2 linked regions of the Proteiniborus sp. DW1 genome follow. The main gene of each other region encodes a partner of the protein of the gene in region 2 in a complex. Links are inferred from orthologs where the notes say so. Each region holds a gene or a part of one and is shown on either strand. Other genes may lie near its edges. The genes, in order: mfd and uvrA.

What was found.
Region 1: the proteins of uvrA (region 2) and mfd are in contact, whole or in part, in a crystal structure (PDB 4DFC), measured with the Escherichia coli proteins. The link is inferred for Proteiniborus sp. DW1 from one-to-one orthologs.

The regions. Positions count from the first base shown.
Region 1 is NZ_FMDO01000055.1:32,745-37,196, forward strand. What follows is about bases 331-4,452. They hold mfd (transcription-repair coupling factor), read right to left. Parts: upstream 4,068-4,452; coding sequence 531-4,067; downstream 331-530. Other genes in these bases: DW1_RS13265 (peptidylprolyl isomerase), read right to left, coding at 331-491; pth (aminoacyl-tRNA hydrolase), read right to left, coding at 4,107-4,452. Also shown: more of DW1_RS13265, read right to left, coding at 1-330. UniProt on the Escherichia coli protein: Couples transcription and DNA repair by recognizing RNA polymerase (RNAP) stalled at DNA lesions. Mediates ATP-dependent release of RNAP and its truncated transcript from the DNA, and recruitment of nucleotide excision repair machinery to the damaged site.
Region 2 is NZ_FMDO01000044.1:84,392-88,121, forward strand. What follows is about bases 166-3,565. They hold uvrA (excinuclease ABC subunit UvrA), read right to left. Parts: upstream 3,192-3,565; coding sequence 366-3,191; downstream 166-365. Other genes in these bases: DW1_RS11560 (copper amine oxidase N-terminal domain-containing protein), read right to left, coding at 166-301; uvrB (excinuclease ABC subunit UvrB), read right to left, coding at 3,252-3,565. Also shown: more of DW1_RS11560, read right to left, coding at 1-165; more of uvrB, read right to left, coding at 3,566-3,730. UniProt on the Escherichia coli protein: The UvrABC repair system catalyzes the recognition and processing of DNA lesions. UvrA is an ATPase and a DNA-binding protein. A damage recognition complex composed of 2 UvrA and 2 UvrB subunits scans DNA for abnormalities.

The sequences.
Region 1 (4,452 bases), on a different replicon or contig from region 2:
ATAATTGATTCAAAGAAATGATTTCTATATTTATTTACAATCATTTCTATTTTCATTCTCTTTTCCATAAAATCTTCTGTCATATTGTTTTGTTTAAGAAATTCTTTTAGCTTCTCTTGTCCACCTACTGATGCTATAAATTGATCTATTGCCTCTTCTACTTCTTTGTCACTTACTGTAATCTTTTGTTTCTCTGCATCTTGCAGTATTATTTTTTCAACTATAAGATTATCCAGTACTACTTGTTTTAACTCTTCTTCAAAATTTCTTCCTTGCCCCATGTCCTTTGACATAATATCCTTGCCTAATTGATTTTCATACATCTTTTTGTTTATATCAAAATTAATTCCAAATTCAGATTTTGATATGGGCTCCCCATTAACTATTGCAACTGAATCTTCCCTTGATGTACCACAAGCACTCAGCACCATAGATAATATAAGGATTGTTACTGTAGCTAAGATAACTTTTTTATTTATTTTAAATTGCAATCTTTACCCTCCTAACTATAAGCCTAACATATATATACATTATATATTATTTAATGTCCCATGAAAACCACTAATTTTTTCAATTAATTTTTCTATTTCATCTAATATACTCTCTTGAGACTTGCCCATAAGCTTATATTTGAAGTTTGGTGTTTTAGATATATCAAAGGTCATTCTTCTGCCAAAGGACAGTACTAGTTCATTCATAAGATCAGGTGTAATGCTTTCTATTGAATTAAAATCTAATTTGATCATATCACCATTTTGAGACACTGATACAATTTTAGCCTTACTACAAAGCGACTTAATATAAGATATCCTTAGTAGGTTAGTTACTTCTATTGGTATCTCTCCAAATCTATCCATTACCTCTTCTAGAACATCTGAATAATCCTGTTTATTCATAATAGATGCAATTCTCTTATAAATCTCTACTTTTTGCTCTTCATTTTCAATATATTTTCTAGGTATATAACCGTCTACATTAATCTCTATAGTAGTTTCTACAGCTTCCTCTTCCTGTTTCCCTTTTAGTTTCTTTATAGTTTCATCTAAAAACTTAACATATAAATCATACCCTATAGCAGCCATTTGTCCATGCTGCTCTGATCCCAATAGATTACCTGCTCCCCTTATCTCTAAGTCTCTCATAGCTATCTTAAAGCCTGAACCAAACTCTGTAAACTCTTTTATTGCCTTCAATCTCTTCTCTGCGACTTCAGTTAGCACTTTATTCTTTTCATAGGTAAAATAAGCCGAGGCTATTCTATTAGAGCGCCCTACCCTACCTCTTAATTGATATAATTGAGAAAGGCCCATTTTGTCAGCATCATGAATTATTATCGTATTTACATTAGGTATGTCAAGACCTGTTTCAATAATTGTTGTACATACTAATACATCTATCTCTCTATTGAGAAAGTCCATCATTACTCTTTCTAACTCTCTCTCGCTCATCTGTCCATGTCCAATGGCTACTCTTGCATCTGGTACTAGGCTTTTTACTTTTGAAGCAAATTGCTGAATATTATTAACTCTATTATATAGATAATAAACCTGTCCTTCTCTATTAAGCTCTCTGATGATAGCATCTTTTATTAGCTGTTCATTGTATTCAACAACATATGTCTGCACAGGATATCTCTCTTCCGGAGGTTCTTCAATAATACTCATATCTCTAATACCTATTAATGACATATGAAGAGTTCTCGGAATAGGAGTTGCCGTTAATGTAAGCACATCTATGCTCTGTTTAATTATCTTAATAGCTTCTTTATGCTTAACTCCAAACCTTTGCTCTTCGTCAATAATCAGTAATCCTAGGTCTTTAAATTTAACATCCTTTGATAATAGCCTATGGGTTCCGACTACGATATCAAGATTTCCACTTTTTAAATCATTGATTATTTTCTTTTGCTGATTTGCTGTTCTAAATCTACTTAGCATTTCAGCCTTGACAGGGAATTGGCTAAATCTCTCAACTATTGTATTATAGTGCTGCTGAGCTAATATGGTTGTAGGTACTAAAATAGCTACTTGTTTACCATCCATTATTGCCTTAAATGCAGCTCTCAGTGCCACCTCAGTCTTCCCATACCCTACATCTCCACACAACAGCCTATCCATAGGTCTGTTTTTTTCCATGTCTTTTTTGATTTCTTCTATACATCTTAACTGATCTTCAGTTTCTTCATAGGGAAAAGCATCTTCAAATTCTTTCTGCCATGGAGTATCAGGAGAAAATTTATATCCTTGTACTGTTTGTCTAGCTGCATAAAGCTTTATCAAATCTGCAGCCATGTCTTCTATAGCCTTCTTGACCTTTGTTTTGGTCTTTGCCCACTCGCTGCTACCAAGCTTACTTATTTTAGGCTCTACAGTATCTGAGCCGATATACTTTTGGATTAAATTCATCTGGTCAATTGGCACATAGAGTTTGTCTTCTCCTGAATACTTCACTGATAAATAATCCTTCTTGACTCCTTGTACTGTTAATTGCTCTATTCCAACATACTTTCCGATACCATGAGTTTCATGAACTACATAATCTCCAACATTTAAGTCTGTAAAGGATGCTATCTTAGCGGAATCTTTTCTCGCCTTAGTAGCTCTTGCTTTCTTATAGGTTCCAAAAACTTCTTTATCACTTATAATAGCAAACTTTAGGTTTGAATATTCAAATCCCCTGCTTATGCTTCCGGCAGTTACGAAGACTTGACCCGACTTTATTTCTCTAATAGCATCATCTACATAGTTACATTCAATATTGTTTTCTAAAAGATTCTGTACTAACCTAACTCCTCTTTCTTTAGTTCCAGAAAGTATGATAGTCTTATATCCTCTATACTTAAGATGCTTAAGCTCCTCTACTAGTATTTCAATCTTATTATGAAAAGATTGCATACCCTTTATACTGAAATTTATAATGGCCTTAGGTCTAAATCTAGGATTATTTTTTAGGAGATTAGTTGTAGTGATACAAGTATTTTTAGATATATTTTCTAAAATAGTATCATAGGTGTGATAAATGTCTTGATGCCTAGATAATACTTCTCCTCTTTCGAACTGGTCAGTATATCTATTCATAAAATCCTGCCTAAGTCCTTTTACACTTTCCTCTATTCTCTGAGGCTCATCTACTATGACTACAGAGTCATTCTTGAAGTATTCAATAATATTTGAAAAGTTTTGCCCTAAGTAAGGAACTAATAAATCAAGGTTTCCTATACTCAATCCATTTGACAATCTCTCTATATAGGATTTGAACTTTTCTGTTAGATTTTCAACTATTCCCAACTCGCCTTTTTTCTGAAGTTTCTTAGTTGCAGTGCTTAAATCGCTTTCAATTCCATTTATAACATTATTAATCTCTTCCTCTAATATAAGAATCTCTTTAATTGGTGGGATATGAATCTTAGTTAAATTTTCAATTGATCTCTGAGTTTTTAAATCAAATATTCTTATTGAATCTATTTCGTCATCAAACAGCTCAATCCTAAATGGATTTGATGAATTAACTGGGAAAAGGTCAATGATACCTCCTCTTATACTAAATTGTCCTACTCCTTCTACCATATCCACTCTTTCATAGCCTTGAGTGACGAAAATCTTTGATAACTTATTTAAATCAATAATCTGTCCCATTTCAATATCAATGGTATATTCTTTAATTAGAGTCTTTGCCATTATCTTATTCATTATGGATTGAATAGAAGATACTACTAATATGTTTTCACCTTGAATCAGCCTATCTAGGACTCTTACCCTATGATTTGATACCTCTTGACTATGGGCAGCAATATCATAAAAAACTACTTCCCTCGTAGGAAATAATTCACTATTTTCTTTGCCAAAAAAAACTAAATCCTCCAAAATCTTTTTTGCTCTTATTTCGTCATAGGTTATTATAAGAATTTGTTTACTTAAGTGTTGATTTAAAGCATAAGAAATATGGGCTATATTTTCTTCAGATAACCCATGTAAAGCAATTGGTGAAGTTTTTTTATTTATTTCATTTATTAATTGATCATATGAAGACAGATTTTTTAAACTGTCTATAAACATATTTAATTCCACAAAACCAGCTCCTTAGCTAGAACGCCTGTAGCCCAGGTTTTAGATACCTGGGCTCTCAATATTTATATTAAACTCATTCATTGCGGCACTTATGCCACTTGTGATAATCTTTTCAACTGCCTTTGCAGCTTGTTCGACTGTATTATCTATAATCACTCTATGTTCCTTTGAAAAACCACTTAAAACAAAATCTGCTAAATCTTGATGCTCATTTGGTTTACCTACACCTATCTTGACCCTTGGGAAATTTTCGCTTTGAAGCAAGTATATGATAGATTTTAATCCATTATGAGTGCCTGCACTTCCTTTTGCTCTTATTCTGAGTGACCCAAATTTTATATCTACATCATCTACTATAACAATAATATTTTCTATTGGCAGTTTG
Region 2 (3,730 bases):
ACTTTTCTCCATTTAAATAATCACACTCTGGAAAATCCTTATACTTATTTATGATAACCTTATTTGCACTATTATCCCATTTAACTTCGCATCCTATGCCTTCTGCTACTGCCCTAATTGGTACAAAGGTTCTGTTATTATAAATAAATGGTTCTGTATCTGTTTCAATTATCTCTCCATTTACTTCTATTCTTGTCCCATTAATTAGTACGTCAATTCTTTTGAAATATCCTCCTGCAAAGGAGGTAGCTGATAATAGTAGAATTATACCTATGAATAAAATTAATAAAGCCTTTTTCATAATAAAACCCCCTAATCTGTTATAATATGAGTTTTGACAAATTAGAGGGATTTATTCAAATATATTATTTTTCTAGCATTTTTTTAAGAAATTGTCCAGTATAGGACTCCTCAACACTGCATATCTCCTCAGGTGTTCCTTGAGCTACTATAGTTCCACCCTTGTCTCCTCCTTCAGGTCCTAGGTCAATTATATAGTCAGATGTCTTTATAACATCTAGATTATGCTCTATAACTAATACAGCATTTCCAGCATCTACTAATTTATTTAACACCTTTATAAGCTTGTGTATATCTGCTATATGAAGTCCTGTTGTAGGTTCATCAAGAATATATAATGTCTTTCCTGTACTTCTCTTGCTAAGCTCAGTAGCTAACTTTACTCTTTGTGCTTCTCCACCTGAAAGTTGTGTTGAAGGTTGCCCTAGCTTAATATAGCCTAATCCAACTTCATACATAGTTTCTATTTTTCTCTTTATGCTTGGTATACTATCAAAGAATTCTAAGGCCTCCTCCACTGTCATATCTAAAATATCAGAGATAGTTTTGCCTTTATATTTAACTTGTAGGGTTTCTCTATTGTATCTCTTGCCCTTGCATACCTCACAAGGAACATACACATCTGGAAGGAAGTGCATTTCAATTTTTAATATACCGTCTCCCTTACAAGCTTCACATCTTCCTCCTTTTACATTAAAGCTAAACCTTCCTTTGCTATATCCTCTTGCTTTTGCCTCAGGAGTCATAGCAAATAAGTCTCTAATCTGGTCAAACACTCCTGTATATGTTGCAGGATTCGATCTTGGAGTTCTTCCTATAGGTGATTGGTCAATTTCAATAATCTTATCTATATGTTCAATTCCAAGAATTTTTTTATGCTTTCCAGGTTTGTCTTTAGATCTATACAATTCCTGTGCCAAGCTTTTATAAAGTATTTCATTTACTAAAGTACTTTTCCCTGATCCAGAAACACCAGTAATAGATGTGAATACTCCAAGAGGTATCTTAACATCTATATTTTTCAAATTGTTTTCTGAGGCACCTTTTATTTCAATCCATTTACCATTAAGCTTTCTTCTTTCCTTTGGAACCTCTATTTTCTTTTTGCCGCTTAAATATTGTCCAGTAATAGACTCTTCACATTTTTTAATATCGTCAATAGTTCCTTCTGCTATTATATATCCACCATGAACACCTGCACCTGGTCCTATATCTACTATATGATCAGCACAATACATAGTATCCTCGTCATGCTCGACTACTATTAGAGTATTACCTAAGTCAGTTAAATTTCTAAGAGCTTTTAATAGCTTATCATTGTCTCTTTGATGAAGCCCGATGCTTGGTTCATCTAATACATATAGTACACCTACCAAACTTGAACCTATCTGAGTAGCTAGTCTAATTCTCTGTGCCTCTCCTCCTGAAAGAGTCCCGGCATTTCTTGACAGTGTAAGATAATCTAGTCCAACATCTACAAGAAAGTTTAGTCTTTCTTTTATCTCTTTAAGTATCTGATTAGCTATTTTCTCTTGCATTTCAGTAAGCTTTAATTCATTTACAAAATCTATTGCCTGTCTTACTGACATATCTGTAAACTCAGATATGTTAAGTCCTCCTACAGTAACTGCAAGTATCTCTGGCCTTAATCTATTCCCATTGCAATCAGGACATGGGATGATACTCATATATTCTTCTATTTTATCCTTCATATAATCAGAGTTTGTTTCGCTATATCTTCTTTCGAAATTAGGTATTACACCTTCAAAAGCCGCCTTAAAGGTTTTCCACCCTCCAAATCTGCTATCAAATTCAAATTCTAGTTCTCTTTCTCCTGTGCCGTAGAGTATATCATCTATTAATTCTTTTGGTGCCTCTCCAATAGGTGCATCTAAATCAAATTTATAGTATTCTGCAATAGCTCTAAACATTTTTATATAATATGTGTCATCAGAAGAATTTGCATAAGGGGCTATGGCACCCTGATTTATAGATATATTTTTGTTAGGAATAATGAGCTCAGGATCTATTTTCATGTGACTTCCTAGTCCATTACAAGTAGGACACATTCCAAAAGGGCTATTGAATGAAAACATTCTTGGTGCCAATTCTTCTATTCCTACACCACAGTCAGGACATGAAAGCTTTTGACTAAATAGTAGTTCTTCTTTTTCCAGTACATCTACTATAACAAGTCCATCTGAAAGCTTTAAGGCTGTTTCTAAGGAATCTGTTAGTCTCTTCTCTATTCCTTCCTTGACTACTATTCTATCTACTATTACTTCTATTGTGTGTTTTTTAGTTTTTTCAAGCTTTATGTCATCACTTAACTCCATCATTTCTCCATCTATTCTAACTCTGACAAAGCCCTCTTTTCTAATACTTTCAAGTACTTTTTGATGCTCTCCCTTACGTCCTCTAATAATCGGAGCAAGTAATTGAAGTTTTGTTCTTTCTTCTAGTGACATTATTTGATCTACCATCTGGTCTATTGATTGGGACGCAATCTCTTTTCCGCATTTATAACAGTGAGGAGTACCTATTCTAGCATATAGAAGCCTTAGGTAGTCATAAATTTCTGTTACTGTACCAACTGTAGATCTAGGGTTTTTGCTTGTTGTCTTTTGGTCTATTGATATAGCAGGCGACAGTCCTTCTATATATTCTACATCTGGCTTTTCCATTTGTCCTAAAAACTGTCTTGCATAAGCAGAAAGACTTTCTACATATCTTCTTTGTCCCTCTGCGTATATGGTATCAAATGCTAAGGAGGACTTTCCTGAACCACTTAAACCTGTTAGTACAATGAATTTATTCCTTGGAAGCTCTATATTTATATTTTTTAAGTTGTTTTCTTTAGCTCCTCTTATTATTATTTTATCTTTTAACATATTGCACCTCGTTTTTCTTAAATGAGTACTTAGATTCTAGATTCTTCGTTTAAAGCTCTTTTACAGTTTACCCTTTAACTCACTGATTTTATCTCTTAATTCAGCTGCTCTTTCAAATTGTAAATTCTCTGCTGCCTCAAACATTTCTATCTCTAGGTTTTTAATCAGAGCTATTAGTTCATCCTTATTAATTTCTTTTTCCTTGTCATATCCATATTTGTCATAGTCTTCTGCAACCTTAGTGGCCTCTATAACATCTCTAATTCCTTTTTTAATAGTTTGAGGGACGATATTATGTTCTTTGTTATACTCGATTTGTATATGTCTTCTTCTATTAGTTTCATCTATAGCTCTTTTCATTGAATTAGTGATGCTATCAGCATACATTATAACCTTACCATCTGCATTTCTAGCTGCTCTACCTATTGTCTGTACCATTGATGTTTCAGATCTTAAGAATCCTTCCTTATCAGCATCTAATATGGCCACTAATGAAACCTCAGGTAAGTCTAATCCTTCTCTTAACAGGTTAATACCTA